Regions from separate parts of the Massilia forsythiae genome, predicted to be linked through region 4. Evidence: predicted binding sites of a transcription regulator. Region 4 holds the regulator's gene; each other region holds the start of a gene.
What was found. The regulator sigma-54, encoded in region 4, starts transcription at its own class of promoters, with help from an activator protein. The targets are predictions, from matches to a motif close to TGGCANGNAANCTGCTTT.
Positions count from the first base shown of each region.

Region 1: a site for sigma-54 is predicted at 2,534-2,551, ahead of HH212_RS09670 (methanol/ethanol family PQQ-dependent dehydrogenase). Genes of this name have one in related genera too.
Region 2: a site for sigma-54 is predicted at 2,022-2,039, ahead of HH212_RS24285 (PEP-CTERM sorting domain-containing protein). Genes of this name have one in related genera too.
Region 3: a site for sigma-54 is predicted at 1,898-1,915, ahead of HH212_RS22760 (Npun_F0296 family exosortase-dependent surface protein). Genes of this name have one in related genera too.

Region 1 covers NZ_CP051685.1:2,233,338-2,237,615, reverse strand. The annotation lists gene HH212_RS09680 (quinoprotein dehydrogenase-associated putative ABC transporter substrate-binding protein) at 1-174, opposite strand, end outside; gene HH212_RS09675 (c-type cytochrome) at 171-590, opposite strand; gene HH212_RS09670 (methanol/ethanol family PQQ-dependent dehydrogenase) at 685-2,490, opposite strand; gene HH212_RS09665 (hypothetical protein) at 2,652-3,020, opposite strand; gene gfa (S-(hydroxymethyl)glutathione synthase) at 3,046-3,624, opposite strand; gene HH212_RS09655 (S-(hydroxymethyl)glutathione dehydrogenase/class III alcohol dehydrogenase) at 3,647-4,278, opposite strand, start outside.
Region 2 covers NZ_CP051685.1:5,796,143-5,800,420, forward strand. The annotation lists gene HH212_RS24280 (monovalent cation/H+ antiporter subunit A) at 1-1,619, opposite strand, end outside; gene HH212_RS24285 (PEP-CTERM sorting domain-containing protein) at 2,095-3,078, shown strand; gene HH212_RS24290 (hypothetical protein) at 3,136-3,390, shown strand; gene HH212_RS24295 (methyl-accepting chemotaxis protein) at 3,467-4,278, shown strand, end outside.
Region 3 covers NZ_CP051685.1:5,429,742-5,434,019, reverse strand. The annotation lists gene HH212_RS22765 (reverse transcriptase domain-containing protein) at 1-801, shown strand, start outside; gene HH212_RS22760 (Npun_F0296 family exosortase-dependent surface protein) at 1,084-1,845, opposite strand; gene HH212_RS22755 (bile acid:sodium symporter family protein) at 2,174-3,112, shown strand; gene HH212_RS22750 (formylglycine-generating enzyme family protein) at 3,141-4,178, opposite strand; gene HH212_RS22745 (arylsulfatase) at 4,191-4,278, opposite strand, start outside.
Region 4 covers NZ_CP051685.1:1,374,933-1,379,210, forward strand. The annotation lists gene HH212_RS05880 (enoyl-CoA hydratase/isomerase family protein) at 1-729, opposite strand, end outside; gene hpf (ribosome hibernation-promoting factor, HPF/YfiA family) at 800-1,165, opposite strand; gene HH212_RS05890 (RNA polymerase factor sigma-54) at 1,242-2,741, opposite strand; gene lptB (LPS export ABC transporter ATP-binding protein) at 2,744-3,526, opposite strand; gene lptA (lipopolysaccharide transport periplasmic protein LptA) at 3,523-4,122, opposite strand; gene lptC (LPS export ABC transporter periplasmic protein LptC) at 4,150-4,278, opposite strand, start outside.

The DNA of each region.
Region 1 (4,278 bases), 860 kb from region 4:
CGGATCCTGGCACACGCGCAGCACCTTGTCCTCGCCGGGCCCGGCCGCATCCGGCGCCGGCTGGCCGCCGTCCTGGGCCGCGGCCGGCGGCGCCAGCGTCCACGACGCGCAGACACACAGGCAGCCGAGGGCGAGCGCAGCGCGCGCCCTGTTGGCGTATGTATGGATCGTCATTTGCCGATCTCCTGCAGGCGGCCGGGCTGGATGGCGCCGTCCGAGCGCCCCTTCAAGTAGGCGTACAGGTTGTCGATGTTCTCGACCACCATCTTGCTGCCGTCGAAGTTGGGCATACCCTTGTCGATCCGCCCTTTCAGCACGGTTTCCTTGAACTGGTCCTTGCTGAGGACTTTCAGGCTGTTGACGAGCGACGGCCCTACCATGCCTTCCTGTGCAGGACCGTGGCAGCGCTCGCAAGCCAGGGCACGCCAGGTACGCCAGCCGCTCAGGGTGTGGGCATCCACCTTGTTGCCTTCGCTGACCTGGTACGGCGCCGCATCGGCCGCCTGGGCCTGGGCCAGTACCGGTGCGAATACGGGCACGAAGAACAGCATGCTGCCAGCGGCCATGGACAGCATGGCTTTCTTGATCATGGACATATCGATTCCTTGGAGAAGCGAGGCCTCGGGCACAAACCGCACGGGCGCGCATGCCGCATGGCGGCGCCGGCGCCCATCCGACAGGGGCTCAGCGATCGGACAACGCGAACACGGTCAGCACGCCGCCGAGTTCGGTGTACTTGGCGAGATCCTTGTAGCCGCCGACCGCGCCCAGCCCTTCGGTGCCCTTGGTGAGGCCTGCCGCCAGGCCGATGCCGGCCCAGCCGCCGATGCCCGACAGGACGCCGACATATTGCTTGCCCTTGTACTCCCAGGTCGTGACGTTGCCGATGATGCCGGACGGCGTCTTGAACTTCCACAGTTCCTTGCCGTTGAGGTCGACCGCCTTCAGGTAGCCTTCCAGGGTGCCGTAGAACACCACGTCGCCGGCCGTGGTCAGCGCGCCGCTCCATACCGAGAAGCGTTCCGGCTTTGACCACACCATCTTGCCGGTGCCGGCATCCCAGGCGATGAAGTTGCCCATGCCGCCATGGCTGTTCGGCGCCGCATACATCGAGAGGGTCGAACCGACGTAGGGCTGGCCGGCCGTGTACTCGATCTGGAACGGTTCATAGTCCATGCAGACGTGGTTGGTCGGCACGTAGAACAGGCCGGTGCGCGGCGAATAGCTGGCCGGCTGCTGGTCCTTGGTGCCCAGCGCCGACGGGCACACGCCTTTGGTATTCACGTCCGGCCCGTTCTTATCGGTACTGTATTTGGCGACCACCTGCGGCCGGCCGCTCTTCATGTCGACGTGGGTGGCCCAGTTCACCACCGGATCGTATTTTTCGGCCACCAGCAATTCGCCGCTCACCCGGTCCATCGTGTAGGCGAAGCCGTTGCGGTCGAAGTGCACCAGCGCCTTGTGCGGCTTGCCCTTGACCTTGATGTCGGCCAGGATCATCTCGTTCACGCCGTCGTAGTCCCACTCGTCGTGCGGCGTCATCTGGTAGACCCATTTCGCCATGCCGGTGTCGAGATCGCGCGCGAAAATCGTCATCGACCACTTGTTGTCACCCGGACGCTGGCGCGGGTTCCAGGTGCTCGGATTACCGGTGCCGTAATACACCACGTTCAGCGCCGGATCGTAGCTGTACCAACCCCAGGTGGTGCCGCCGCCCAGCTTCCACTGGTCGCCCTGCCAGGTCTTGAGCGAGGAATCGGGACCGATCGGCGCCATCTTGCCATCGGTCCAGGTCATGGTCTTGGCCGGATCGACCAGCAATTCATTGTCCGGCCCGGTGCTGTAGGCTTTCCACAGGACCTTGCCGGTATTGATGTCGTGCGCCGTGATGCGTCCGCGCACGCCGAATTCACCGCCGCTGATGCCGGTCAGCACCTTGTCCTTGAAGATGTGCGGGGTATTGGTGGTCGTTTCGCCGATCTTGGGGTCGCCCACCTTGACCTTCCACAGCTCGTTACCGGTCTTGGCATCCAGCGCCACCAGCGTGGTGTCGGCCTGCTGCAGGAAGATCTTGCCGTTGGCATAGGCCAGGCCGCGGTTGACGGTGTCGCAGCACATCACCGGGATCACGGTGGCGTCCTGCTTCGGCTCGTACTTCCAGCGGATGCTCTGGTCTTCCAGAGCGATGGCGAATACCTTGTTCGGGAACGGACTGTGCAGGTACATGGTGTCGCCGATCACCAGCGGACCGCCCTCGTGCCCGCGCAATACGCCGGTCGAGAAGGTCCAGGCCACGCTGAGGTTCTTGGCGTTCTTGGTGGTGATCTGCTTCAGTTCGCTGTAGCGGTGGTTGTTCAGGTCGCCGGCCTGCATCGCCCAGTTCTTCGGGTCCTTGGTCAGTTGCGCGACGTCGGAATCGGCCGCGAACGCCGTCCCGGCCAGCAGCGCCAGGCAGGTACCCCAGCAGGTGGTTCTCGATTGAAATGACATGGTGAAGTCTCCTCGTGGTTTTTATTTGGGTCCATCAAGTCTTCCAGCATGTAGCGTGCCAACCGTCATTGCGGGGCAAGCGGATAATCTCGTACGCAGGTTCGGGACAGCCGGCGCCCTGCCCTGTATCGCCCGCGGTACAGCGTCACGCGAACGCAGCGCTACGGTTGTTGCGGCACGGCGCATGCCTTGTTGGCGCCGGTTTCGATCGTCTTGTACCTACTCGCCATGTCCTTGACCGCGGCCGCGTCGCGGAACACCCCGCCGCGTTCCCCCGGCAAGCCCTGGTTGCGCAGTGCGACCGACATCGCCACGTAATCGTCGTAGGACAGTGCGTTGGCGATACGGTCGATGACGCACGAGCACTTGTAGAGATACTCGTATTTGCCGTCATGCTTTTGCATGCACTCCAGCACGTACTCGACGCGTCCGCTGGTGGGGTAGTCGCCGGCATGCGCCGCCGGTGGCGCTGCCCATGACGGCGATACCAGCGCCAGCACGGCGGGCAACAGCAAATGACATGGCCTCATTCGGCTCTCCAGTCGTCGTACGGCATCAATCCTTGAGCACGCCGCGCTGGCGGGCGACATGGGTCGAGATCGCATCCATCAGCGGCGGCGACAGCACGTCGTAGGGCGGCAATCCGAGTTCCTGCAGGCGCGCGCGCACCGCGCCCATCTGTTCGGGCCGGGCGCCCGATTCGATGATCGAGGACACGAAGGCGGCAAATTCCGGCGCCGACCAGCCCGGTTGGTCCGACAGCTCGGGGTGCACGAAGTCGAGTCCGTAAAAGGCGTGCTGGTCGTTCTCGATGCGGCCGTACAGATGCACGCCGCACACCTCGCAGGCATGCCGCTGGATGGTGGCGCCCGCATCCACCACCTTCAGCTTGCCGCCATTGGCCGTGACCTTGACCTTGTCGCGTGCGACCACCGCTACCTGCGAAAACAGCGATCCGTCCGGCTTCCAGCATTTGGTACAGCCGCACACGTGGTTGTGCGCCACCTGCGCGCCGACCTCGACCGTCACCGGATCGCTGGCGCAATGGCAGGACAGGGTGCCACCGGCAAAGCCCGGCCGTGCCGGCGCGATACCGGCATCGACCGACGGGTGAATCTTGACCGCATCGCTCATGATTTTCTCCTTGTTGGGTGATTCAATACAGGACCACCGAGCGGATCGATTGCCCGCTCTTCATCAGCGCGAACCCATCGTTGATGCGTTCGAGCGGCAGGGTGTGGGTGATCAGGTCGTCGATATTGATCTTGCCGTCCATGTACCAGTCGACGATGGTCGGCACGTCGGTGCGGCCGCGCGCGCCGCCGAACGCGCTGCCCTTCCACTGGCGACCGGTCACCAGCTGGAATGGCCGGGTGGCGATTTCCTGCCCGGCAGCGGCGACGCCGATGATGAAGGACTGGCCCCAGCCCTTGTGGCAGCACTCCAGCGCCTGGCGCATGACGCCGACGTTGCCGATGCATTCGAACGCATAGTCGGCGCCGCCGTCGGTCATCTGCACGATGTGGTCCACCAGGTTGCCGACCTCGTTCGGATTGACGAAGTCGGTCATGCCGAAGCGGCGCGCGATCTCGATGCGGCCGGGATTCAGGTCGACGCCGATGATGCGCCCCGCCCCCACCATCTTCGCGCCCTGGATCACGTTCAGGCCGATCCCGCCCAGGCCGAACACCACCACGTTGGCGCCGGGCTCGACCCTGGCCGAAAACACCACCGCGCCCACGCCGGTGGTGACGCCGCAGCCGATGTAGCAGGCCTTGTCGAACGGTG
Region 2 (4,278 bases), 1.8 Mb from region 4:
GGCACGTCGGTGCGCTGGCGCAGGTTGGCATGGCGGCGCAGCAGCACATACAAGACCACGCCGCCGGCCAGCGCCACGACGCTCATCAAGAGCGGCAAGTTGAACCCGTGCCAGATGCCCAGGTCGTAGGCCGGCAGCGCGCTCCCCAGCACCGCGTGCGCGGCCACCGCCAGCACGGCGCCGACCGCGCGCTCGGGAAACATGCCGACCAGGATGCACAGCACCACCAGGCATTCGATCGGAAAGCGCATCCAGCGCGGCGGCTCGTGCGGCGGCTTGTATGCTTCCGGATCGCGCCCGGTGGCGGGCGCGCCGAAGAACACGCTGATGAAGCGCAGCGAATAGGCCACGCTGAAAATGCCCATCAGCGTGGCCGCCACCGCCATCGACCAATCCTCGGTGCCGCCCACCAGCGCCGCCTCGGCAAAGAACATCTCCTTCGACAGGAAACCGTTCAGCAGCGGCACCCCGGCCATGGCGGCGCTGGCCACCACCGCCAGCGCCGCCGTGTACGGCATGGCGTGGCGCAGGCCGCGCAGCAGGCGCATATCGCGCGTGCCGGTCTCGTGGTCGACGATGCCCACCGCCATGAACAGCGAGGCCTTGAAGATCCCGTGGTTCACCGTATGGAAGATCGCCGCCACCACCGACAGCGGCGTGCCGATCCCCAGCAGCACCGTGATCAGGCCGAGGTGGCTGATGGTGGAATACGCCAGCAGGCCCTTCATGTCGTTCTGGAAGATGGCGAAGAACGAGGCCAGCAGCAGCGTGCAGACGCCGGCGCCGCCGACGATCCAGTGCCACTCCGGCGCGCCCGACAGCACCGGCCAGAAGCGCATCAGCAGGAACACGCCGGCCTTGACCATGGTGGCCGAATGCAGGTAGGCGGATACCGGCGTCGGCGCCGCCATCGCGTGCGGCAGCCAGAAGTGGAACGGGAACTGCGCGCTCTTGGTCAGCGCGCCCAGCGCCACCAGCACCAGCGCCGCCGGGTACAGCGCGTGCGCGCGGATGCGCTCCCCGGCCGCCAGCACCGCATCCAGGTCGTAGCTGCCGGCGATGTGGCCGACCAGCAGCATGCCCGCCAGCAGGCACAGGCCGCCGGTGGTCGTCACCGTGAACGCCATGCGCGCGCCGCGGCGCGCATCGCTGCGTTCCTGCCAGTAGCCGATCAGGAGAAAGGAGGTCAGGCTGGTGAGTTCCCAGAACACGACCAATTGAATGATATTGCCCGACAAGACCACGCCCAGCATCGACCCCATGAAGGCGAGCATGTAGGCGAAGAAGCGCGCCACCGGATCGCGGCGCGACATGTAGTAGCGCGCATACAGCAACACCAGCAGGCCAATGCCCAGCGCCATGATCGTGAACAGCCAGGCCAGGCCATCCATGCGCCAGACGATGTCGAGGCCGAACTGCGGCAGCCAGGCGGCGCGCGAAGCGAGGATGTCGCCGCTGCGGATACGCCCGAACTGGGCGACGGCCAGCACCAGCGCCGCCAGCGTGGCAACGCCGGCCACCGCCGCCGGACGCGTGCGCGAGCCGGCCGGCATGCAGCCGGCGACCAATGCGCCGACGAAGGGCAGCAGTATCAGGATGAATAGCTGTGGCGACGCCATCGGCATCAATCGCGCCGGCGGCGACGGTGCCGATCGGCGCGCGCCGGCGGCAGGTCACGGGCGTGGCTCAGGGCCGTTGCGAGCAACAATCCTGGCGGTTTCGGGTACATGAAATCGTCGGGCATGGCATCCACCAATGAGGTCCTGAACGTCAATACTGTAGCGGGAATGGTGAGATAACGACAACACGTTACTCTGGCAACGCAGGAATTGTTTTCATGCACTATCCATGTTCAGCATAAAACATCCTCGATCGACGACGTAAATACTGGATTCTTGTCCATGATTCTGCCAAATCCCAGGCATTTTTTGCGCGATCGGTTGTCGACGATTTTTACAGGCCGCAGCGGCGCACGGTTGGTGGCGCGGCCGGATCGGCCATGGCGCCCGCTGCCGAGGGCGCGGCACGGGACTTGCTTGCCCCAACGACGCGGGCAAGCCGCCCGCCATGCATACACCAAGACCGGAGACCACCATGCACATCGATTCCACCATCCGCCGTTCCATCGGCGCCCTGTTCGCCACCCTGGCCCTCGGCGCCTGCGCCCTGCCCGCCTCGGCGACGACGATCCTGTTCGTCGGCAACAGCTTCACCTACGGCGAGCCGGCCGGCGCCGCGCCGCTGGTGCAGAACTACAAGCCGGGCTCGGTAACCGACCTGAACGGCTCGAACATCGGCGGCGTGCCGGCGCTGTTCAAGGCGCTGACGGTGGAAGCGGGACTGAACTACGACGTCAGCCTGGAAACGGTGCCGGGCGTGGGCGTCGACTACCACTACAACAATAAGCTGGCCGTCATCAATAAACCGTTCGACAAGGTGCTGCTGCAGAGCTACAGCACGCTGGACGCCGCCCATCCCGGCAACCCGGACACGCTCACCAAGTACGCCGACCTGCTGGCCCAAGCCTTCCATGCGCAAAACCCGAACGTGGAAGTGATGCTGACCTCGACCTGGTCGCGCGCCGACCTCACCTATAAAACGGCGAGCCCGTGGTACGGCCAGTCGATCTACCAGATGGCGCTGGACGTGCGCAAGGGCTACGACGCCGCCGACGCCGCTTCGAACCTGATCGACGGCGTGATCCCGGTCGGCGAGACCTGGAACCGCGCCATCGCCGCCGGCGTGGCCGACGCCAACCCGTACGACGGTATCGGCGCCGGCCAGGTCGACCTGTGGGCGCCGGACAATTACCACGCCAGCGTGTACGGCTACTACCTGGAAGCGCTGACCATCTACGGCTCGGTCACCGGCCTCGACCCGCGCGCGTTCGGCGCCGGCGACCTGGTGGCGCGCGACCTCGGCATCAGCGGCACCATGGCGCTGGCGCTGCAGCAGTTCGCGGCCGACCAGCTGGCGGCGGAGCAAGTGCCGGAGCCGGGCATGGCGTGGATGTTCGCGTCGCTGGGCGGCCTGATGGTGCTGGCGCGCCGGCGCCAGCGCGGTACCGCCGCGGCCTGAATCGCCGCTGGGCCGGCATCGCGCCGGCGCGACCGGTTGGAATCGTCCGTCGCCGCCATGATCGTCCGCTCGTCGCCACGGCTGACGATTGCGGGCCTCGGGCAGATTCCAGCCGCCCGGCTCGAACCGCTGGCGCTGTGCGACGAGATCGCCATGCTCGCGGACCGCCTGCTGGCGGAGCGGCCCACCGGCGCAGCCGGCACGCTGATTCGCGCGCTGCATGGGCGCTCGCCGGCCGGGCGCGCATGCACTCGCTGCACTACCGGTCGAGTTCCAGGGCGATGCTGTGGTAAGAACCACGAAATTCTTTGAAAATGCTTGTTGCATCAAAAATTTCCATGCAACATTTGTTTCCACAGATCATTAATTGGTTTCACAATCATCGCCCATGAACAAACTCAATATCGGCGCCCGCCTGGGCCTCGGCTTCAGCCTGCTGTGCCTGCTCTTGATCCTGCTGACCGCGGTCGGCCTGTCGCGCCTCTCGGAAATGAACGGACTCACGGACACGGTCGCGACCAGGCTGCAGCCCAAGGCCGCGCTGACCGCCAAGCTGTCCTACCTGGCCGTGGACACCGCACGCGTCGTGCGCAACCTGATCCTGGTCAGCGACGACAAGGCGTTCTCGTCGAACCTGCAGACGCTGGCCAAGAACCAGGCCAAGGCCGACGACCTGCTCGCCAGGCTCGACCGCCTGAGCGGCACGGGCCGGGACCGCGAGATCCTGGATCGGGTCAAGGGCAACATGACCGCCTACCGCAGCTTCACCGCGGCGGTGGTGGCGCAGGCGCAGGCGGGCCAGAAGGCCGAGGCCACCGTCACCCTGTACGGACCGGGATATAAAACCCAGGGCGCCTACCTGGCCGCGCTGGAAGAGATGCTGGCATTCCAGGAAACGGCCATCGAACAAGGCGCCGGGCATGCGCAGGCGCTGTACCGCAATTCCACGTTTGTGTTGACGGGCGCCGCCGCGCTCGCCGTGCTGCTGGCGGCGGCCGCCGCCTATGTCCTGACCCGCTCCGTTACCCGGCCGCTGGGCGAAGCGGTGGCGGTCGCCAACCGCGTCGCCGACGGCGACCTGAGCCTGCCGATCGCGGTCGGCTCGCAGGACGAGACCGGCCAATTGCTGGCCTCCCTGGCGCGCATGCAGGAGAAGCTGGCCGGCACCGTCGGCATCGTGCGCGCCAACGCCGAGAGCGT
Region 3 (4,278 bases), 2.2 Mb from region 4:
GTCAACCACGACATCCTGATCGATCGTCTCAAGAAACGCGTGAACGAGGCTGGCGTAATCTGGCTGGTCCGTGCTTATCTGAACGCGGGCATCATGGATGGCGGCGTGGTGGTCGAACGCGCCGAGGGCACGCCGCAAGGCGGGCCGCTCTCGCCGTTGCTGGCCAATGTGCTTCTCGACGAGGTGGATCGCGAGCTGGAACGAAGGGGGCATCGCTTTGCCCGCTATGCCGATGACTGCAATGTTTATGTGCGCAGTCGGAAAGCGGGTGAGCGGGTAATGGCTTTGCTCAAGCGTCGCTACGACAAGCTGCACTTGAAGATCAACGAATCGAAAAGTGCGGTGGCAAGCGCATTTGGCCGCAAATTTCTGGGCTACGCCTTTCGGGCAGCTCCGAAAGGCGAGGTAAAACGCAAGGTCGCCAGTCAGGCGTTGAGCAAGTTCAAGCAGCGAATCCGGGAACTCACCCGGCGATCCGGGGGACGCAGTATCGAACAGGTGATTGAAGGTCTACGCCCCTACGTCCTGGGCTGGAAGGCTTATTTCGGATTGACGCAAACCCCGAAAGTCTGGCGCAAGCTGGACGAATGGATGCGTCACCGGATGCGGGCTATCCAACTCAAACACTGGCGGCGCGGGACGACGATCTACCGTGAATTACTGGCTCTGGGCGCTCCGGCTGCTGTGGCCCGTCAAGTCGCGGCGAATAGCCGCAGATGGCAACGCAATAGTCGCTACCTGCTCAACCGGATTTTCACGATTGCCTACTTTGATCGTCTTGGCATGCCACGACTCTCATAACCTCAACTACTCGAACCGCCCGGTGCGGACCCGCATGCCGGGTGGTGTGGCAGGGGACCGGTCAGTTTATCTGGCCGCCCCTATGCCGATCCGGTCCGCTTTCGGTCCGCTTTCTCAGCAGCCGGCCGCCGTTGCCGCATCACGCCGGCCGGCAGCGCGCGGCCGCGACCAGGCCGTCCAGTCGCTCCTGGCCGCAGTTGGTCATCGGGTTCTGCCTGGTCTAGACTAGGGTCTTGCGCCGGCCAGCCCTCGTGCACCGGCACCGGGCATTCGTTCCGAACGTCAGCGCTTCTTGCGCTTGCGAGCGGCAACCAGGGCGACCGCGCTCAAGCCCAGCAGCGACAGCGAGCCGGGTTCCGGGACCGGATTGAGCACCGTGCCGCTGGTCGTGACATAACGGCCGACGGTATGGTTGTCCGATTCGTAGCCCGAATTGGCGACGGTCTCCGAGAACTCGACGCGATCGAAGCCGCTCGCATCCTGATCGAAGAAGTTCAGGAAGACGTAGGGCTGCGGCGTGTTTTCCCCGGTCTTCGGATTGCCGCAGTAGGGATTGCTGGTGCCGGTCGCGCAGCTGCCGGTGAGCGCCAGCACGGCATCCGGACTGAAGCTGAAGACCAGCTCGTCGCCTTTGAAGAATTTCAACTGGTTGCCCGCATCCAGGGCCGACAGCCAGAATCCGAAATATGTTACCGGGTCCGCGCTCGACAGGGACAGGGAATAGATCGCCGACGAAGCGCTGCCGGTCGACGTCAGCGCATAGTTGCCCTCGGCGCCGCCATACAGGTTTTGATTCGCGATATCGACGTTGGTGTAGGTGCCGGTGATCGCACCCGAACCGGTCATGCCGAAGGTCGTGGTAAACGATTGATTCAGGCCGGTCTGGCGGGTGGTGAAACGCTCGACGCCCTTGGTGGTGAACGCCGCGGTGGTGTCGGTAACGCCCGGCGCCTCGTAGGTGACGGTAAAGGCCGGGGCCGCGCCCGCGATGCCGGACAACGTGGCAAGGGACAGGGCGACGAGATGGTTGCTGAACGATTTCACTTATTTTCCTTATGGTAATTAAACAAGAAACTTTGATAATTTATAAATATATTAAGCAATGTTTATGCTAAAGGGAAGTGTTTATTTACTTGCAACATGTTTGTTTGGGGAATTTTGATATCTCGATAGGGCCCATGGGTGCGGTGAACCGATGCGTCACCGGTTCAAGGACACTGCCCATAACTGTTTAAATGCAACTAACCGATTGATGCTTCGATTGAAATATCGAGCGAGCAGGACATCGTGGTGTCGATTGGCTACAATGCCGTCCGGTCCGCCACATGGGGTGCGCGGACGGGCGCATCGATCGACAGCGAAAAGGGCACGCGTGAACGCATTGGAAAAAGCCAGCAACGTCGTCGGAAAGACGTTTTCCCTATGGGTGATCCTGTTCGCCTGTCTCGGCTTTTTCTTCCCGCAGCTGTTTGTCGCTTATAAAACCTGGATCGCGCCGCTGCTCGGCGTCGTCATGTTCGGCATGGGCCTGACCCTGTCGGCGGCCGATTTCCGCGCCGTGTTGCGGCGCCCGCGCGACGTGCTGATCGGCGTGGTCGGCCACTACCTGATCATGCCCGGCATCGCCTACGTGCTGGCGCTGGCGTTGCGGCTGCCGCCCGAGATCGCGGTCGGCGTGATCCTGGTGGGTTGCTGCCCGAGCGGCACCGCCTCCAACGTCATGACCTTCCTGGCCAGGGGCGACGTGGCGCTGGGCGTGTCGATCGCGCTGGTGTCGACATTGGTCGCGCCGCTGGCCACGCCGGCCCTGGTGTCGCTGCTGGCCGGCAGGTGGATGGCGATCGATACCCGCTCGCTGTTCCTGGACATCGTGCAGGTGGTCATCGTCCCGATCGTGCTGGGCGTCGTCGCCAAGACGGTCTTCCGCAGGCAGGCGGCCGCCAGCGTCAAGGCGCTGCCGCTGGTGTCGACGCTGACGATCGTGTTCATCATCGCCATCATCGTCGCCTTGAACCAGCCGAAGATCCTCGGCAACGGCCTGCTGATCCTGGCCGCGGTGGTGCTGCACAACCTGCTCGGGTTCGCGCTCGGCTATGGGTTCGCGCGCCTGTTCGGCATGGACCTGGCCAAGCGCAAGGCGGTGACGCTGGAGACCGGCATGCAGAATTCCGGACTCGGCGCCGCGCTGGCCGCCGCCCATTTCACGCCACTGGCGGCGGTGCCGAGCGCATTGTTCAGCGTGTGGCACAACCTGTCCGGTTCGGCGCTGGCCACCTGGTTCGCGCGCAAGGCGGAGCGGCCGATACGGTGACGACCCGGCCGCCGCCGCGGCAACGCTGCTAGGGCGCGCGCAAGACCGTCCGGAAGCCGATGTGGCTGGCGCCCAGGTCGGCTTCCTGCGACTCGCGCGCCGCCGCGCGGTAGCGCACGCAATAGTCGGGCGAGCACAGGAAGGAGCCGCCCTTGATCACCATCGGCCGGTCCGGCCTGGGCGCCGATGCCGCCGTGGCGACGGCCGCCGTATCCCCGTTCATGTGCGGCTGGCGCGGGCCTTCGTACGGGTCCCTGGTCCATTCCCAGGCATTGCCGATCATGTCGTACAGGCCGAAGGCGTTGGGCGCGTAGCAGCCGACCGGGGCCAGGCCGGCGTGGCCGTCGGCGGCCAGGTCGGCCAGCGGGAACGGGCCCTGCCAGTAGTTGGCGGCCGGGCGGCCGGCGCCGTCCACCGGCGCCGTGTCCAGTTCCTCGCCGTCGCGCCCGGCCTTGCCGGCGTATTCCCACTCGGCCTCGGTGGGCAGGTCGCGTCCCAGCCAGCGCGCGTAGGCGAGGGCGTCGGCCTGGGTCACCATGACGACCGGCTGGTTGGGCGGCGGCGCGGCGGGCAAGTTTCCGTCGGCGGCGGGGCCGTCGCGCCGCTTCCAGTCGGCGCCGCGCACGTAGTTCCACCAGGCGTACGGGCGGCGGCCCAGCTTGTCTTCCCCGGGCGTGTGGAACACCACCGCCGCGCCCTCGCGCTCGGCCTGCGTGACGTAGCCGGTGGCGTGCACGAAGCGCTCGAACTGGGCGTTGGTGACCTCGGTGCGGTCGATCCAGAACGCGGAAACATGGCGCCGTTCGCCATCGGCCGGGCGCTCGTCCGGATAGCCGCGCGTGCTGCCGAATACGAAGTCGCCACCCGGCACCCGCACCATGCCGGCATGGACGTCGCTGCCCCATCCCGGCGGCAGGCCGCCGTTGGCAGCGCAAAGCGCCTCGCTGCCCAGGGACGTCGCGGCGCGGGCGGGGCCGCCGTCCGGCGCGGCGCGGCTCCACACCGCGGCGCCGATGCAGGCCAGCACGAGCAACAGCGTCGAAGGACGGTAAAACGCGTTCAGCATGCCGCCATCTCCTCAGTAGAACCCTGCCGGGCGCAGCGGCTCAACGCCGCCGACCTGCGTCATGTAAGCCTGCCAGCGCTGCACCAGCTGCGCCACGACC
Region 4 (4,278 bases):
GCCGAAATGGCGGTCGATCGACGCGCGCTGCGCGCTCAGCTCGCTGTCTCCGGCCTGCGCTGCGAACGGCGCGGCGAAGGCGCGCATCGCTTCGGGCAGTGCGGCGCCGGGCACGCTGCCGACCAGTGCGCGCAAGCCGTCCAGCCGGGCGGCGGGCACGAACAGGTCGGCCAGGCCGGCATACAGCGCGTCGGCGGCGCCGATGGTGGCGCCGCTCACGCCCAGGTAGACGCCGAGCCGGCCCGGCGCATGCGCCAGGAAATGGCTGCCGCCGACGTCCGGGAACATGCCGATGTTCACCTCCGGCATCGCCATCCTGGTGCGCTCGGTCACGATGCGCAGGCCGCAGCCGGGGCCGCCCTGGGCGATGCCCATGCCGCCGCCCATCACCACGCCGTCCATCAACGATATATACGGTTTACCATGAAAATGCACGAGGTGGTTCAGCGTGTATTCTTCGGTGAAGAAATCTTCCAGCAGCGCGCTGCCGGTGCCGGGCGTGGCGCCGCCGGCCTGGTGGAAAAAGCGGATGTCGCCGCCGGCGCACAAGGCTTTGTCGCTGGTGCTGCCGATGACGACGGCATCGACGCCATCGTCCGCGCGCCACGCCAGCAGCGCCGCGGTGAGCGCACGCACCATGTCGAGCGACAGGGAATTGAGGGCCTTGGGACGGTCCAGCGTCAGGATGCCGGTGCGGTTGACGACGCGGGCGTGCACGTGTTGGTTCATGGTATTTTGCGGACGTCCATCAAGCAAAAAGGGCGCCGATGCGCCCTTCGTTGTCGTTGCTGCAGCCGGCTTATGCCGTGGCGGGAACGTCGTCGGCATCGCCCGCATCGGACAGATGCTTGAGCGCCGTGCGACTGTGATTTTGCAGCATCTGCTTGTACTTCTGCACTTGCCGGTCGAGACGGTCCATCAGCATGTCGATCGCTGCGTACAGGTCGTGGGCCGCGCTGGCGACGTGCACGATCTTGCCCGCGACACGCAGGTTGATCTCGGCCTTCTGGCGTTTTTCTTTCTCGGTGAGGTTGTCGATGCAGAGGATGACGTGGGAGTCGATCACTTGATCGAAATGGCGGGTGATGCGCTCGAGCTTGTTCTGTACGTATTCTCGGATGGCGGGGGTTACATCCAGGTGATGTCCACTGATGGTGAGATTCATACACACTCCTTTGAAGATACGCAGCTGTCCGGGCTTTGGGGAAAATGCGGCGAACAGCGCTTGATACGAAGGCCGGCTACAAGGATTTGCGGAGGCTGACGGGTGGAATCTTCAAGGCTTCACGGTACTTGGCGACCGTGCGGCGCGCAATCACCATGCCCTGCTCCCCCAGCATGTCCGCAATCTTGCTATCCGATAAGGGATTCTTGGGGTCTTCCGCTCCTGTAAGTTGCACGATCAGAGCCCGGATTGCCGTCGAGGACGCTTCACCGCCCGCCTCGGTCGCAACGTGGCTCCCAAAAAAGTACTTCAACTCGAACATGCCATGCGGCGTCAGCATGTATTTTTGAGTTGTAACCCGAGAAATTGTGCTCTCGTGTAGGCCTAGTGTATCAGCTATCTCGCGTAAAACAAGGGGACGCATGGCAACCGCGCCATGGGAGAAAAAGTTGCGCTGGCGATCGACGATGGCTTGCGCCACGCGCAGGATCGTGTCGAAACGCTGGCGCATGTTCTTGATCAGCCACTTCGCTTCCTGCAATTGCGCGCTCAATTGGCTCTCGCTCTTGCCCTGTTTCAGCAGCGACGCGTACACGCTGTTCACGCGCAGGCGCGGCATCACTTCCGGATTCAATTGCACGCTCCAGCCGTCCTTGGCGCGGCGCACGATCACGTCCGGCACCACGTAGTCGGACACGTCCGCTGCGAATGCCGCACCCGGATGCGGATTGCACTGGCGGATCACCGCCTGCGCCTCGCGCAGGTCTTCGTCGTCGCAGTCGAGCGCCTTTTTCAGCTTGTTGAATTCGCGCTGCGCGAACCAGCTCAGGTAGCGCTCGACGATGACCAGGGCCATGCGCCGCGTCACCAGCGGCACGCCGTGCATGCGCCGGATCTGCAGCGCCAGGCACTCGGCCGCGCTGCGCGCCCCGACGCCGGGCGGGTCCATGCTCTGCACCAGCGCCAGCGCGGTGCGCAGCTCGTCGAACTCGACTTCCAGCTCTTGCGGCAGGCGCGCGTGGATGTCGTCCAACGGCTCTTCCAGGTAACCGTTGTCGTCGAGCGCGTCGATCACCAGTTCCACCAGCGCGCAATCGCGCGCGGCGAAGCAGGTCAGGCGCAACTGCTCCATCAAATGCTCGCGCAGCGAGACCGGACTGGCTTCCAGCTGCGGGCGGCCGTCCTCGTCGTCGCCATTGCCGCTGGCGCGTCCCGTCTCTCCCCAGTCGGCATCCGCGCCTTCGGCTGCGCCGCCGCCCTCGTCGCCACTGGCTTCGCCGCCTTCGCCGTTCTCGGCAGCGGCGCCGCCTTCCTGGCCGTTGGCTTCCGCGTTGGGCGCCTCGTTCGACGGGGTCGTCGACGTGCCGGCGTTGTTGTTGATGGCGCCGTCGGCCAGCAGGCGCACCGAGCGGTCGAGCGGATCGTCCAGGCGTTCCAGCAGCGGGTTATCGCTCAGCACCTGTTCGATTTCCTGGTGCAGTTCGAGCGTGGACAGCTGCAGCAGCCGGATCGACTGCTGCAGCTGCGGGGTCAGTGCCAGGTGTTGCGAGGTCTTGAGTTGCAGCGACTGTTTCATGACTACATGCGGAAGTGTTCGCCGAGATAGACGCGGCGCACCGACTCGTCGGCGATGATGTCGTCGGGACGCCCGGATGCCAGCACCGCGCCCTGGTTGATGATGTAGGCGCGGTCGCAGATGCCGAGCGTCTCGCGCACGTTGTGGTCGGTGATCAGCACGCCGATGCCGCGCTCCTTCAGGAAGCGCACGATGCGCTGGATCTCGATCACGGCGATCGGGTCGACGCCGGCGAACGGTTCGTCCAGCAGCACGAAGCGCGGATTGGTGGCCAGCGCGCGCGCGATCTCCACGCGCCGCCGCTCGCCGCCCGACAGCGACAGCGCCGGGCTCTCGCGCAGCTTCTCGATCTGCAGTTCGGCCAGCAGTTCGTCGAGCCGCTCGCGGATGCGCTCCTTGCCCAGGCGCTTGCCGTTCTCGCGCTGCAGCTCCAGCACGGCGCGGATGTTCTCTTCCACCGTCAGCTTGCGGAACACCGAGGCTTCCTGCGGCAGGTACGACAGTCCCAGCAATGCGCGCCGGTGGATCGGCATGCTCGTCACGTCGGTGCCGTTGATGTCGATGCTGCCGGCGTCCGACGGCACCAGGCCGACGATCATGTAGAACGAGGTGGTCTTGCCGGCGCCGTTCGGGCCGAGCAAGCCCACCACTTCGCCGCAGGCGACCTGCAGCGAGACGTCGCGCACCACCAGGCGCTTGCCGTAGCTCTTTTGCAGGCCCTTGACGACCAGGGTGCTGCCGCCGCTGCATTCGACCACGGCGGCTTCGGGGCGGACGTCCATCATCGGCTGCCCTCGGCCGCAGGCGCAGCCACGGCAGGTGCGGCGGCGGCCGGCGCGGCGGCCGCATTCGCATTGCGGCGCGGCGCGATGATGATGGTGTTGCGGCCCTGCCCCGCCTTGGTCTGGCCGCTGGCGTCGTTGCGCACGTTGGCCACCTCGGTGCGGTTGTCGTAGGAAATGAAGGCGCCGTTGACTTCGCTCGACAGCTTGCCGTTTTCCAGCTGGCGCACCACCGCGTTCGAGAACAGCTTGACCAGTTCGGTGCGCTCGTCGTACTCGATGCGCTGGGCCTGCCCTTCCATCCACAGGTCGGGGCCGCCGTCGCGCTTCTGGCGGAAGCTGGCGACCTTGCCCGGCGCCGCGGTCAGCGTCACCAGCATGTAGCCCTCGGGCGATTCCTTGAGCACGGCCTTGTCCGACTTCAGCGTCAGCGTGCCGCGCTCCACCACCACGTTGCCGGTCAGCGTGCGGGTCTGCCTGACCTCGTCGACGTCGCCGGTATCGAACTTGATCACGGCCTGCTTGAGCGAGTCCGCCTTTTCGGCCCAGGCGGTGAGCGTTGCCAGCGACAGGGCAACGACGGCGAATAGTTTTTTCATTGGTTACGGGTCCTTGTGATGGGCGCTTCAGCGCTTGCCGCGCGGCGGATAGACGATCTGGCCGCGCCCGCCCAGGTGGATCTGCTGGGTGGCGTTGTTGGCGATCATGCCGGTGCCGGTGACGGCGGTGGCGCCGAGCGTCATGTCGATCTTGCG